One region of the Bacillus inaquosorum genome, then DNA from elsewhere that is predicted to be linked to it. Evidence: riboswitches for the same ligand, from Rfam matches in the RefSeq annotation. Region 1 holds a riboswitch; the other holds the start of a gene.
The links. Region 1 has a riboswitch for lysine ahead of M1M80_RS14735 (aspartate kinase). Riboswitches for the same ligand answer to the same signal wherever they lie in the genome.
Positions count from the first base shown of each region.

Region 2: linked by a shared signal. The riboswitch ahead of M1M80_RS17365 (amino acid permease) and the one ahead of M1M80_RS14735 (aspartate kinase) in region 1 are both predicted to bind lysine.

Region 1 covers NZ_CP096592.1:2,896,561-2,904,351, forward strand. Annotated here, with positions in the region: gene gerE (spore germination transcription factor GerE) at 1-42, opposite strand, end outside; gene M1M80_RS14710 (acyl-CoA thioesterase) at 158-601, opposite strand; gene sdhB (succinate dehydrogenase iron-sulfur subunit) at 661-1,422, opposite strand; gene sdhA (succinate dehydrogenase flavoprotein subunit) at 1,425-3,185, opposite strand; gene sdhC (succinate dehydrogenase cytochrome B558) at 3,219-3,827, opposite strand; gene M1M80_RS14730 (YslB family protein) at 4,119-4,565, shown strand; gene M1M80_RS14735 (aspartate kinase) at 4,611-5,840, opposite strand; lysine riboswitch at 5,967-6,146, opposite strand; gene uvrC (excinuclease ABC subunit UvrC) at 6,211-7,791, opposite strand, start outside.
Region 2 covers NZ_CP096592.1:3,405,488-3,413,278, forward strand. Annotated here, with positions in the region: gene M1M80_RS17340 (FecCD family ABC transporter permease) at 1-880, opposite strand, end outside; gene M1M80_RS17345 (iron-hydroxamate ABC transporter substrate-binding protein) at 1,084-2,031, shown strand; gene M1M80_RS17350 (ArsR/SmtB family transcription factor) at 2,188-2,502, shown strand; gene M1M80_RS17355 (DMT family transporter) at 2,578-3,006, shown strand; gene M1M80_RS17360 (DMT family transporter) at 3,017-3,490, shown strand; gene M1M80_RS17365 (amino acid permease) at 3,552-4,961, opposite strand; lysine riboswitch at 5,065-5,244, opposite strand; gene sspJ (small acid-soluble spore protein SspJ) at 5,364-5,504, opposite strand; gene M1M80_RS17375 (metal-dependent hydrolase) at 5,671-6,153, shown strand; gene M1M80_RS17380 (LTA synthase family protein) at 6,252-7,791, shown strand, end outside.

The sequences.
Region 1 (7,791 bases):
TTTCGTTAGCAGCGGCTTCGATTGAAATTCTTTCTCCTTCAAGTATTGTAACCCTCCTTGCTAAGGTGAGAGCGAATCAGAAACGAATGGGTTTTGATATAGTCGAGATATCATATGTAAGAAGGGCGCAGGAGGTGACGTTTACAAGAGAATTAGTTTATGGTGTATGGAGAAGCGTTTCTTTCTCCTCATTCGTCCAGCTGACAGCCTTGCCGCTTTCCTTTGAGACCTGGACCATCACAACCGCTCCGGTAAAGCAGGGCTCGCCATTGCGGTTCTCTCCGAGATAATGCAAGGTAAGGGATGAGCTGCCGACGGCACTTGTTTTCACATAGATGCGCAACTCTTCATAAGGCATGACTTGGCGCAGATAATCGCATTGCTGGCTTGCCACGACTGTCATGGTCTGTTTGTTTTCATTCATCATATTCAGCTTTTTAAAATAAGAAATCCGTGCCTCCTCAAAGTATATAAAAGGAGTTACATTATTCATATGCCCAAACATGTCCGTCTCGGAAAATCGCACGGATACTTCATAAAAAAAAGAAAAGGTTGTTTTCCATTCTTGAAACGGCATATCAATATAAGCGGGAAGCTTCATCTTTCCTCATCTCCTTATTGTTAAAAAAACCTCTCCCATGCGGAAGAGGTTTTTTCTTCTTATACTCTGTCGCTTCCGAAGAAATTGCGGAACGCTTGTAAGTTTGTATCTCTATTTAAGGCTGCAATCGAAGTAGTGAGCGGGATGCCTTTCGGGCAGGATTGAACACAGTTTTGCGAGTTGCCGCAATCTGCTAGGCCGCCTTCATCCATAAGTGCTTCTAACCGATCAGACTTATTCATGGCGCCTGTCGGATGTGCGTTAAACAGGCGGACTTGAGACATCGGTGCAGGCCCCATAAACTTCGATTTGCTGTTCACATTCGGGCAGGCTTCGAGGCAGACACCGCACGTCATGCACTTTGATAATTCATATGCCCATTGACGGCGTTTTTCCGGCATTCTCGGTCCCGGTCCTAAATCGTACGTACCGTCAATCGGTATCCACGCTTTTACTTTTTTCAATGAATCAAACATTCTGCTTCGGTCGACCTGCAAATCACGCACGACCGGGAATGTTTTCATTGGTTTTAAGCGGATCGGCTGCTCAAGCTGGTCGATAAGTGCCGTACAAGACTGGCGGGGTTTTCCGTTTATGACCATTGAACATGCGCCGCATACTTCTTCAAGACAGTTCATATCCCATGTGACAGGGGTTGTCTTTTCACCTTTCACGTTAACCGGATTCCGGCGGATTTCCATCAGAGCGGAAATGACGTTCAGGTTCGGGCGGTATGGAACTTCAAATTCTTCATCGTAAGGCGTGCTGTCGGCTGTATCTTGACGTGTGATAATAAATCGTATGGTTTTTTGTTCACTCATGATTATTTCGCCACCTTCTTCTTCGAGTAATCCCGTTTCCGAGGCGTTATCAGTGATACATCAACATCCTGATACTCAAATTCCGGCGCTTCATACGGGCTTACATGTTTAGCCATTGTTGTTTTGAGCCATTCATCATCATTACGTTCAGGATAATCCGGTTTATAATGGGCGCCCCGGCTTTCATTACGGTTGTATGCGCCAAGGGTAATCACCCTTGCAAGCTGAAGCATGTTCGAGAACTGGCGTGTGAACATTGCCCCTTGGTTGCTCCATTTTGTCGTGTCATTGATGTTAATCTTTTTAAACCGCTCCATTAATTCCTGAATTTTGTCATCCGTTTTCAATAGCTTGTCGTTATGGCGGACAACCGTGACATTCGCCGTCATCCACTCACCGAGTTCTTTGTGAAGAACATAGGCATTTTCGGTTCCGTCCATACTCATAATCTCAGACCATTTTTCTTCTTCTTTTTTGACGTGAGCGTCGAATAAAGAGGAAGACATGTCTTCTGCTGAAGATTCCAAACCGTTTACATATTTCACTGCATTCGGTCCGGCCACCATTCCTCCGTAAATCGCAGAAAGCAGGGAGTTTGCTCCCAAACGGTTGCCGCCGTGCATAGAGTAATCACATTCCCCAGCTGCAAACAGTCCCGGGATGTTTGTCATTTGATCGTAATCCACCCATAAACCGCCCATTGAATAATGGACTGCCGGGAAGATTTTCATCGGAAGCTTCCGCGGGTCGTCTCCCATGAATTTCTCATAAATCTCAATGATGCCGCCAAGCTTAATATCAAGCTCTTTCGGATCTTTATGAGACAGATCGAGATACACCATGTTTTCGCCGTTAATGCCAAGCTTCTGGTTGACACACACATCAAATATTTCGCGTGTCGCAATATCACGCGGCACCAGGTTTCCGTAAGCCGGATATTTTTCCTCTAGGAAATACCATGGTTTACCGTCTTTATATGTCCACACGCGTCCGCCTTCACCGCGCGCTGATTCACTCATCAGTCTTAGTTTGTCATCGCCCGGTATGGCTGTCGGGTGGATTTGAATGAATTCTCCGTTTGCATAGTACGCTCCCTGCTGATAAACGATCGACGCAGCAGAGCCTGTATTAATCATGGAGTTAGTTGATTTTCCAAAAATGATTCCCGGTCCGCCCGTCGCCATAATGACCGCGTCTGAACGGAAGGATTCAATTTGCATGTTTGTCAGGTTTTGCGCAACAATTCCGCGGCAGGTTCTGTCATCATCTAATACAGCGCCAAGGAATTCCCAGCCTTCGTATTTTGTGACCAGACCCGCAACTTCATATCTGCGCACTTGCTCGTCCAGTGCGTAAAGCAGCTGCTGCCCCGTCGTCGCACCCGCATAAGCTGTTCTGTGATGCTGTGTACCCCCGAATCGGCGGAAATCAAGCAGCCCTTCAGGCGTCCGGTTAAACATGACGCCCATCCGGTCTAATAAGTGGATGATAGAAGGCGCCGCTTCACACATCGCCTTGACCGGCGGCTGGTTGGCAAGAAAGTCTCCCCCGTATACAGTGTCATCAAAATGTTCCCACGGAGAGTCGCCTTCCCCTTTTGTATTGACCGCTCCGTTTATGCCGCCTTGGGCACAAACCGAATGAGAACGTTTGACAGGAACGATGGAAAACAGCTTAACCGCCATTCCTGATTCCGCTGCTTTAATTGTCGCCATGAGGCCGGCAAGACCCCCGCCGACTACGATAATGCTTGATTGACTCATGATAGCCCCTCTCCCTCTAGTAATCTAGTACTCTTATACAAATGCAAAAATCGCTTTTAAGCCTACGTATGACAGTGCAACAAAAATAATCAGCGTAACGTATGTCGAAATTCTTTGAGAACGAGGCGTTACCGTGATGCCCCATGTAACAGCGAAAGACCATAAACCGTTCGAGAAGTGGAAAATTGTTGATAAAACACCGACAATGTAAAAGCCAAGCATAGCCGGAGAGCTCAAAATATTCGCCATCATGTCGAAATTGACCTCAGCGCCCATTTGTGCTGCAATGCGGGTTTCCCACACGTGCCAGCTCACGAAAATGAGGGTGATGATACCGGTTACACGCTGCAGGACGAAGAGCCAGTTTCTCATATAGCTGTATTGGCCTGCGTTATTTTTTGCAGTAAACGCTATGTACACACCATAAACTGCATGATAAATTAATGGTAAGAAGATAATAAAAATTTCCAAGGCATACCTGAAAGGCAGACTATCCATAAAATGAGCAGCACTATTGAATGCTTCAGCGCCCCTTGCGGCAAACTGGTTGACGACTAAATGCTGAATGAGAAAGATGCCGACCGGTATGACGCCAAGCAAGGAATGCAATCTTCGAAAATAAAACTCTCTGTTCCCAGACATTACTTTACCCCCTGTTTGATAAGTGCGAAATGTGCTAAATCTCTTCCCCCACTTCTTTCAATTGTAAGCACTTTATTAAGATTTATTGACAATTTCATTTTACTCCTCCCTCAAAAGGGCGTCAAGAAAACGCGTACATAAATTATAATTTTCCGAATTGAATAGTTGATTTAAAAATTTTATTTTATCAATATATATTTCTGCTTAATTTTTCATTAGAATTACAGGATCATTCTGTAATCCTCCCCCCTGTTTGGGCTATAATATACGAAGGAGAGAGGGGAGACAGATATGAAGTCTAAATTTGAAGCATCTATTGACAATCTAAAAGAATTTGAAATGAACGCCTATGCCTACGAACTAATACGAGAGATCGTTCTCCCAGATATGCTTGGCCAAGATTACTCTTCCATGATGTATTGGGCAGGGAAGCATCTCGCCCGTAAGTTTCCTCTTGAATCATGGGAGGAATTTCCGGCCTTCTTTGAAGAAGCGGGCTGGGGAACCCTCACCAACGTAAGCGCTAAAAAACAAGAGCTTGAATTTGAACTTGAAGGGCCGATCATTTCCAACCGGCTTAAACATCAGAAAGAACCATGCTTTCAGCTGGAAGCTGGTTTTATTGCTGAACAAATTCAATTGATGAATGACCAAATTGCCGAATCATATGAACAAGTGAAAAAGAGAGCCGATAAAGTGGTTCTGACTGTGAAATGGGATATGAAAGACCCAGTGTAATCAAAAAAGGCGGTGACTGCATAGTCCCGCCTTTTTTGATTGTCATTACACAGCTGAAGGGTGTTTTGAAAGCTCAAATGCATCGTGCAGCGCTTCGACTGCTTTCACCATGTCATTTTCGCTTACGACTGTTGATACTTTGATTTCAGATGTGCTGACCATTTTGATTAAAATGTTTTTTTCCGCCAGTACAGCAAACATTTCAGCGGCTACACCAGGGTTTGAGACCATGCCGGATCCGACAATGGATACTTTAGCCAATTTGCTTTCTGTCTCGATTTTCTCAAATTCAAGCGCGTCTTTATACTCTTCAAGCACCGCAACGGTTTGGTCTGTGTCTTCTGTTTTGACAGAGAAGGAAATTCCGGTCTGATTGTCTCCGGCCTGCGTTTGGATAATGATATCGACGTTAATGTTTCTTTTGGCAAGTGTTGTAAAAATAGTAGACAAAGTTGTCAGGCCGCCAGTCAGCCCGTAAATGGTTACCCTTGTGATTTGATCTTCAAACGCAATGCCTCTGACAATTAAATTTTGCTCCATGGATGATTCCTCCTCAATTAATGTTCCAGCTTCTGTTTCTGTACTTGAACGCACTTCTAACGGCACTTGGTAATTTTTCGCGAATTCAACGGCTCTCGGATGAAGAACGCCGGCGCCTAAATTAGCAAGCTCAAGCATTTCATCGTATGAGATGCCTGCAAGCTTTCTCGCAGATTTCACATAGCGCGGATCGGTAGTAAACACTCCGGGCACGTCCGTGTAAATGTCACATTTATCCGCTTTTAATGCGGCAGCCAAAGCGACTGCTGTTGTGTCTGACCCGCCACGGCCCAATGTCGTGATTTCACAGTCCTCTGTCATGCCTTGGAATCCTGCGACAATGACAATCTTTCCTTGCTCGAGCTGGTCTCCTAAAACCGAAGTGTCGATATCTGTAATTCTGGCGTTTCCGTGAACGGCTTCCGTGCGGATTCGCGCCTGCCAGCCAGTATAAGACACAGCGTCATAGCCTTTTTCCTGCAGCGCCATAGAAAGCAGGGAAATTGTAACCTGCTCGCCTGTCGCCAGCAGCATATCCATTTCGCGTTTGCTCGGCTGGTCAGTAATTGCTTTTGCAAGGCTGACCAATTCGTCAGTGGATTTCCCCATAGCTGAAACGACAACAACGACTTGATGGCCCTTCTGTTTTTCTGCAATCGCGCGGTTTGCCGCATTTTGAATTTTTTCAACTGAGCCGACGGAAGTACCTCCGAATTTTTGTACGATAAGACCCATGTATTACCACCCTTTACATTTTGGTTCGTGCGGGTGAGGAGAAAGAGCGCTTTGTCCACAATAAAAAAAGCAATGAGAGGAATTGCTCTCATTGCTTATCAATTAATCATCATGAATGATTATGAACAACGAGATAGCCCTCCAAGAAAATGATTTCTTGACAGCCTTACATTTATTCAATGCACGGCCAGCAAATAATACCGATGGGGTTTTATTTGCTTCGGCGACGCTCCCCTTTCAGCCTTTTTCACAGAATCCATCTTTCTCCAAAGGCTTACTCTTGAAGTTCGCACCTCTATCTTCACCATATAACACGATCTTACTATGAAATTAGTTCACATTTTATCAGATCTTTTTTAAAAGGACAACATTATTTTTGCAGTTTATCGTAAAGCAGCTGAGCCGCCGCTGCGGGAACACCCGCTTTTTTGATGTCCTCAAGGCTTGCTTCCTTTATTTTTTTTACGGAACCGAAATGCTTTAACAGCATTTTCTTTCTTTTCTCTCCGATACCCGGGATGTCGTCCAAGACGGATTGAAACGCGCTTTTTCCGCGGATTTGTCTGTGAAAACTGATCGCAAACCGGTGCACCTCGTCTTGAATGCGCTGCAGGAGGTAAAATTCCTGGCTGTTCCGTTCCAGATACACCGCCTCCAGCGGATCCCCGATTAGTAAATTTGAAGTTCTGTGTTTTTCGTCTTTGGCTAAACCGGCGATCGGGATATCCAAGCCGAGTTCGTTTTCAATGACATCCCTTGCAGCGTTGATCTGCCCTTTTCCTCCGTCAATGATGATCAGATCAGGCAGCGGCAGGTTTTCGCGAAGCACTCTCGTATAGCGCCTTCTGACAACCTCTCTCATAGAACCGTAATCATCCGGCCCTGTAACGGTTTTGATTTTATATTTGCGGTATTCTTTTTTGTTCGGTTTGCCGTCGATAAACACGATCATCGCGGAAACCGGGTTTGTCCCCTGTATGTTTGAGTTATCAAACGCTTCGATTCTGTGAGGCGTATAAATATTCAATGCTTCTCCGAGTTTCTGCACAGCCCCGATTGAGCGCTCCTCGTCCCGTTCGATTAAGGAGAATTTTTCTTTCAGCGCGATTTTCGCATTTTTATGAGCCAGCATGAGCAGTTCTTTTTTCGGGCCCTTCTTCGGCTGGTGGACGTTTGTTTCCAGTAGCTGCTCAATCATAGATTGATCTACGCTGTCCGGAACTAAAATTTCCTTCGGAAGGAAGTGGTTGTTTTTCGAATAGAACTGTCCGATGAACGTAAGAAACTCATCATCTGCTTCCTGATAGAGCGGGAACATGCTGACATCGCGTTCAATGAGCTTTCCTTGGCGGATGAAAAAGACCTGTACGCACATCCAGCCCTTATCATATGCGTACGCGAATACGTCACGGTCGACTAGATCGTTCATCGCCATTTTTTGTTTTTCCATCGTTGATTCGATATGAGCGATTTGGTCACGAAGCTCTTTTGCCCGTTCAAACTCAAGATTCTCGGCAGCTTCATGCATTTTCTCTTCAAGCTCTTTTTTGACCTCATTATAGCCGCCCTTTAAGAAACGGGTAATGCTCTCAACCAGCTCTCTATTCGTCTCTTCGGAAATGTCCTTTACGCACGGAGCGAGACATTGACCCAGATGATAGTATAGACATACTCTGTCCGGCAGCTTGGAGCATTTTCTGAGAGGATACAGACGGTCGAGCAGTTTTTTAGTTTCCCTTGCGGCCTGCACGTTCGGGTACGGCCCGAAATAGCGCCCTTTGTCTTTTTTGACATTGCGGGTGACGATCAGCCTTGGGTGGCGTTCATGGGTGATTTTTATGAAAGGATAGGTTTTGTCGTCTTTGAGCATGACGTTGTATTTCGGATCATGCTTTTTGATTAGATTCATTTCTAAAATAAGCGCTTCAAGATTGGAGGACGTCACGATATA
Region 2 (7,791 bases), 510 kb from region 1:
ACCGATAATCCACACCGACCAAAAACCGGGTAATATGCGGAATGATCAGCCCGATGAATGCGATGGTGCCGGCAATAGAAACTGCAGCTCCCGTCAAAATCACAACGACAAGCATGCCAACCAGTTTCACCGCTGATGTATATTGTCCAAGCCCTTTCGCCAGATCGTCACCAAGACTTAGTACTGTCACGGACCGGGCGATGATAAACGCAAGCGTTAAACCGACAGCCCCTGCGATAAGCAAAAGCTGGACACCTGACCATTTCACACCCGCTACTCCGCCTGCATACCAAAAGCTGATATCCTGAGCAACATCAAAGCGAATTGCGATAGCAGTTGAAATGCCCGTAAAGAAATAAGTAACTGCTGTTCCCGCCAGAGCAAGCTTTACAGGCGTAAGTCCGCCTTTTGAAAACATGCCGATGCCCATTACCGTTGATGCCCCCAGCCCCGCTCCGACAAAGGACCATAGCACAAGCCCCATAGCCGAAAGTCCGGGAAAAAAGGCAAACGCAATCGAAATGGCAAACGCAGAGCCCGATGTAACGCCCATAATCGAAGGCTCTGCCAAAGGGTTTCTCGTCATCCCCTGCATGATCGCCCCTGATACCGCTAATAAAGCCCCGACAAGCGCGGCCGCAGCCGTTCTCGGCAGCCGGAGATCGTGTATGATTTGGTGGGACGTCTCTGTCGGCTGAAAATGAAAAATGGCGTCCCACACAGTGCGCAAATGAATATCCGCAGCACCGAGGGATATGGATAAAAGTGCGCCAAGGCATAGCAAGCATATCCCTGCAATAAGGACCATGACTGCGCCAAATGACCTTGACGTCCATTGGATTTCTTCTGATGTGGTCTGTATATTTTTCTTTTGACTCAACAGCCGTACTTCCTTTCATCAATGATAATGATTATCAATTGCTGTTCCAGTATATCACTTTTTTCCGCTGATTTAATAGAGCGTTTTAAATAAAAATGAGAATATATTTGCAAAAATATCGTGCCAACCGGCACTTGCGATGGTATAATCACATTGATAATGATTCTCTTTATCATCTATCTTTCAGAAAGAAGGTATGAGATATGACCCATACATACAAGAAAATCGGAGCAGCGTTTTTTGCCCTCCTATTGATTGCAGCGCTGGCAGCCTGCGGGAATAACTCAGAAAGCAAAGGCTCTTCCTCTGATTCAAAAGACGAAGAAACCTTTACATACAAGGCTGAAAACGGAAATGTAAAAATTCCTAAACACCCTAAACGAGTGGTTGTCATGGCTGACGGCTACTACGGATACTTCAAAACACTGGGCATCAACGTCGTCGGTGCGCCTGAGAATGTATTTAAAAACCCTTACTACAAAGGAAAAACCGACGGTGTCACAAACATCGGAGACGGCACTTCCGTTGAAAAAGTCATTGATTTGAACCCTGACCTGATTATCGTCTGGACAACGCAAGGCGCTGATATGAAAAAGCTTGAAAAAATTGCGCCGACTGTCGCGGTAAAATATGGTAAGCTCGACAACATCGAACAGCTGAAAGAATTTGCAAAAATGACGGGAACTGAAGATAAAGCCGAAAATTGGCTGGCTGAGTGGGATAAAAAAGTTGCGGCAGCTAAAACAAAAATCAAAAAAGCCGTCGGTGACAAAACCATTTCCATTATGCAAACGAACGGAAAAGACATTTACGTATTCGGTAAAGATTTCGGAAGAGGCGGAAGCATCATTTACAAAGATCTCGGCCTGCAGGCTACAAAGCTGACAAAGGAAAAAGCCATTGACCAGGGCCCTGGATATACAAGTATTTCATTAGAGAAGCTCCCTGACTTCGCCGGGGATTATATTTTCGCAGGCCCATGGCAATCAGGCGGGGACGATGGCGGCGTATTTGACAGCTCCATTTGGAAGAACCTAAGCGCCGTTAAAAATGACCATGTCTATAAGATTGACCCGATTGGCTTCTATTTCACAGACCCGATTTCATTGGAGGGCCAGCTGAAGTTTATTACGGAAAGCTTAACAAAATAAATAAAAGAGCCGCCCTAGATACGGCTCTTTTGCTTATTATCAAAAAAGAATGGGACGATTTATTTAAACAGGGCAAAATAATAAGTAACAGTGCCTAATGAGCATTAATAACTTTCCAAATTGACATATCGAAAAAAATCGATATATAATATGACCATGAAACCAATCGATGTATTTAAGGCCTTATCAAATGAAACTCGGCTTAACATTTTGCATTGGTTGAAGGAACCGGAGAAGCATTTCCCTAAACAAGGCGCTCACCTGCCAAAGGAGGTCAGTGTTAAAGGGGGAGTATGTGTAGGGGATATTCAAGAAAAAGCCAAAGCTTCTCAATCTACAGTTTCACATTACTTAAACTTGATGCAGAATGCCGGCCTGCTTGAATCTGTTCGTTATGGTCAATGGACCTATTACAGGCGAAATGAAGAAGTGATTCAGCAGATAGCTGAATATTTTAAAACAGAAATCTAAACTGGATGATTTCTGTTTTCAATCTACTTAATATCGATAATTCTAGATATTTAAATATATAAGGAGAGGGATCTAATGCGTTACTTCGCATATATACTAGCGTTATTAGCAGGGTCAGCACTTAGCTTTGAGGGAGCAATCTACGGTGAACTAGGAAAAACTATAGGCCAACTCGAAACTAGTTTTTATAATTTCTTTATGGGTTCAATCATTATGGGTTTACTGTGGATATTCTTTGGAAAAGGGAAACTTTCATATGCTGTTGAAGCACCTAAATGGTCACTTCTTGGAGGTGTTTTAGGTGTTGTGTATTTAACATCTATTGTGATTAGTGTTCCTTTTGTTGGTGTTGGACTCACTATGGTAGCAGTTATTATTGGCCAATTAATAATGAGTATGATTATTGAACATTATGGTTGGCTTGGCAGCAAGAAAACGAGAATCAATAAAGAAAAAATATTTGCAGTTATTTCGATGATTATTGCTCTTATTTTAATTTACTAGGAGGTCTAAAATGGGTATATTTATGATTTTATTCACTTTATTGGGCGGCATCACATTAAGTGCACAATCGTCTATTAATGGCACCTTTAGCCGAAAAGCTGGAACAATTGAAACAACACTTTTAACTTTTATAACCGGATTTATGTTTCTTCTCATTTTTATTCTTTTTTTCGGCCATGGAGATGTGCTTGCTATACTAGAAGCACCTAAATGGCAGTTAAGTGCTGCATTTTTGGGTACTATGTATTTGCTTCTCACTGTTATGGCTGTACCAAGAATCGGGGTCATTGCAACAAATATTGCTGGGATCATTGGCCAGCTTGTAATTGGATTGATTATTGATCATTTTGGCTGGTTCCATAGTTTAGTCATACCTTTAGATTTGAAACGTTCTTTTGCATTACTCTTTATGATGATTGCCCTTTATTTTATCTATAAAGGAAATAAACGCTCAAGCGATGAAATACAAACACAACATAAATAAAACGCTGCAATTGATATTGCAGCGTTTTTTATTGAAAAGAAAACCGTACCTTTTCGGATTATTATGTTTGTTTTTCTTTCGAGAATTTCTTAATCACAAACGGATAAATCACCAGACCGACAAAGAATAAACCGATGCCGAGAATAAATGTCGTTAAATCCGCTGTGCCTGTTACGATAACAAACACTGAGTACGCGCATGCTAATATTGCAATCAATCCGTCTTTTACACGGGAGCCTTTCAGCTGGTCATACGTTTCACCTTTGATGACAAGCTTCAAGCTGTAGATCGCTGATACCAAATACGGAATTAAATACGCAAGCGTTGCCGCTGTCGTTAAAAATGTAAATGCGTCACTTATTGTCCGGGAAATAACCGAGAAAATGAAGACCTGTGACATAACGTTTGTAATAATTAGTGCGATAACCGGACTTCCTTTTTTATTCGTTTTCGCAAATAATGCCGGGAAATCTCCTGCTTTAGCGGCTTGGTATGGGACCTCAGAGCCAAGCAATATCCAGCCGAGCATCGTTCCGAATAAACAAAGGATTGCCAAAAGTGCCATAATGACGCTTCCCGCGTTTCCGACAATTGCATAAAGCACATCAACGAACGGTTTTTCTGAGCCGACAAGCTTATCATGCGGCAGAACACCCATCGTAATTAAAGTCACAATAATATAAATGCTCAAGGCAATCAGCAAGCCGGTAATTGTCGCACGTTTCACATCACGCTGAGAGCTCGCACGGCCGGACAGGATAACCGCTGATTCAATTCCGACAAACGCCCACAGTGTAGAAATCGCGGCGTTATGCACCTGGCCGCCAATTCCAATGCTTGTGCCGTTTTCTCCTTGAATCGGGAAATAAAAATGATCGAATAATGTCGTTTGAAACACAAACAATCCGGCAACGATAAAGAAGACAAAACCTAATACTTTAGAAAGCGTTGTGACAAAGTTCAATTTACTTGCACCGTTAATGCTTGCAACAAGAATCGTGTGCGTTCCCCATAACAAGATCGTACATACAGCAAACGTCATCAATTGGCCGAGTGTCACCTCTTGCCCGCCGATCGAAAACATTTCACGTTTATCAACCAAGATCGGGAAGAACGAAGTCAAGTAACCGGCGAGACTAGTGATGATCGCCACGTTACTGATCCAGCTCGCCACCCAGTAGCCCCACACCATTGTGAAACCGGCAGCGTTCCCTTTCTTCGGATCAGAGAACAGCGCTCTTGCATAACTTTGCGGCCCCGCTGTCAGTTCAGGCTTGCGAATGGACAAGTGCCCGAAGACAAGTGCAATCATCAGCACGCCGGCACCTGTCAAAAGCCAGGCGGACGTGGCGCCTAACGGACTCGCAATTGAAGCAAGCGAGCTCGGCAAGGAGAAAATTCCTGATCCAACCATATTTCCAACGACAAACGCCGTTAATAACCAAAAACCCCATTTTTTCGTCTGTTCCATTCCAGTACCTCCATGATTCTTTGTACGGACCAGACCCCGAGATCATGTAAACGCAAAAAAAGCCTGAACAAAAGTCCATGCTTAAAGAAACACACACCCTTGATCTCCGGATAGCCCTCCGCGAAAAAGCACGCGGCAGTCCTGCACTTATTCAGATACAGTCCCAGCATAGAGAAGGATCGGCTTTCCCCACACTTCGGCGCTGATGCCTTTTACACATGTTTAACAGCTCCTGTCAGCCTGGCATGTGTGACTCATCATCCGCGCAACCTCTACCTCACTGAGAAAGAGTGAGGATTTAATTATTCAGTTACTCCCAGAAAGGTTATCAAAGAAAGGATGATCTGTCAAAGGGAACAGATGGAAAATACGGATAGAGCCAAGCCCTATCCGCATTGTGGTTTATCGATTATTTTTCTTTTTTTGCACAGCTTCTTGAAGCGGATCATCTTTTAGAGCTGAACCGGCATCTTCAAGAGCTCCCTGGATTACGTTTTTTTCTTTATCAGAACGTTTTCCTTTATCTTTATTAAAGAAACCCATTCGAATCACCTCTTTTAGAAAATAGGTACATCTTTAAGATGCCTTTTTCCTTAAAAAATTATGCGGGAAATTTTTTATCGTCCAAAGTCCTGTTGATCAAACATACATTCTCTTGATATATTTGTAATTCAGAGATTTTTGCAAAAGATAAAAGGAGAAGCGAGAAATGACAGGAAAAACACACATCATGGGAGGCATCGCTTCTTGTACGGCAGCGGCTTATTATTATGGATTTGATCCAGTGCTTATGGCTGCGTCCGGCGCGGTTGGGGCATTAATACCCGATATCTGCCACACACAAAGTAAAATCGGGAGAAGATTTCCTATCTTATCGAAAGCGGTCAGCTCTGTTTTTGGACACAGAACCTTTACGCACAGCCTGCTGTTTCTGCTCATCATGTTTTTTATCACAGCCACATATATTCCAAATAAAAACATATCAACCGGGCTGATGATCGGAATGGCGAGCCACTTGATTCTTGACGCTTGGACGGTGAATGGAATCAAATTATTATTCCCTTCAACGATTCGCGTACGGCTCCCATTATATATGAAGACAGGCAGTTTTTCTGAGCAGCTTGTGTTAGCCGGCCTGACAATTGCTTCATGTTATTATTTTTATATGCTGTTTCATGGGCGCATGTTTTAAACGTGAGTGCTGACACTTGTCTGAACGGACTGTTTTTAGTAGGTTTTACATAAGAAGCATTTCATGCAGAGATCAAGGAAACGTGAGGAGTCATATTGATGAAAGGAACCTTTTTTCCCAATCAGCGGTTTTTATGTTTTTCGATCGTATTCATGTGGATCAAAACGTATGTGATTTATAAACTGGGCTTTGATTTGCAGATCGATACTCTGTTGGAGGAGCTGATTTTGCTGATCAATCCGCTCAGCTTTATCCTTCCTTTATTCGGGATCGGCCTGCTTCTGAAAGAAAACAAACAGCGGGTCTTTTTGCTGATTGCCAATTTGGTTCTGACTGTTATCTTGATCTCCAATACGATTTTTTACGGCTTTTATATCGATTTTATTACCATCCCGGTTTTGTTTCAGGCCAGTAACATGAGCGATATGGGCAGCAGTGTAAAAGAACTGTTCAATCCTCTGTTTATCGCCCTGTTTGCGGATTTGGTTTTTCTTCTGCTGCTGGCCAGAAAAGAGAAGCACCCGCAGACAAAAGCCGCCCCCCGCACAGTCAAACGGTACTATGCAGCTTCCTGCGGCATGATTCTATGCACCCTGGCACTTGCAGAAGTACAGCAGCCGAAGCTTTTGGCACATTCCTTTGACCGGGAAATGCTCGTCAAAAGCATCGGTCTGTTTCAGTTCCATATTTACGATACGATTTCTCAGACTGTGAATATAAGCGCGAAAGCATTTGCAGATGAAGACAGCATGACCACCATTAAAAACTACACAGAAGCAGACTACAGCAAGCCTGACCCAAACAAATTCGGGCTGGCAAAGGGGCGCAATGTCATTTTTGTCACACTTGAATCGACCCAAAGCTTTGTTCTGAATGAAAAGGTAAATGGAAAAGAAATCACTCCGTTCATGAATGATCTCATCAAAAAAAGCTATTACTTTGATCATTTCTATCAGCAAACCGAACAAGGCAAAACATCTGATTCAGAATTCATCGTCGCTAACTCACTGTATCCTTCCCTTAGCGGCGCCGTCTTTTTCACGAAAAGCGACCATCAATTTCATACGATGTACAAATCGCTGAAGCAACATGATTATTATTCAGCCGTCTTTCACGCCAACCATAAAACATTTTGGAACCGAGATGTGATGTACGAATCATTTGGGATTGACCGCTTTTTTGATGTTGATGATTTCCATGTCACTCCCGGGACATCGACAAGCTGGGGCTTAAAGGATAAGGAATTTTTAGAGCAGTCCGCCGGCAAGCTGAAAAGCCTGCCGCAGCCGTTTTACAGCAGTTTTATCACGTTAACGAATCATTTTCCGTTTGAGATCGATGAGAAGGATCAGCTGATTGATGAATACGATTCAAGCAGCGACCTGTTAAACCGCTATGTGACCACGGTGCGCTATGAAGATGAGGCATTGAAGCATTTTATCAAAAAGCTGAAGGACGAAGGCTTATACGAAAATTCGATGATTGTATTTATGGGAGATCATTACGGCATTTCAGAAGCCCATAACGATGCGATGGCTGAGTTTTTAGGAAAAATTCAAATCACGCCGTATGACAATGTACAGCTCCAGCGGGTGCCGTTTATCATACATATCCCGGGAATCACAGATCAAAAGCCAG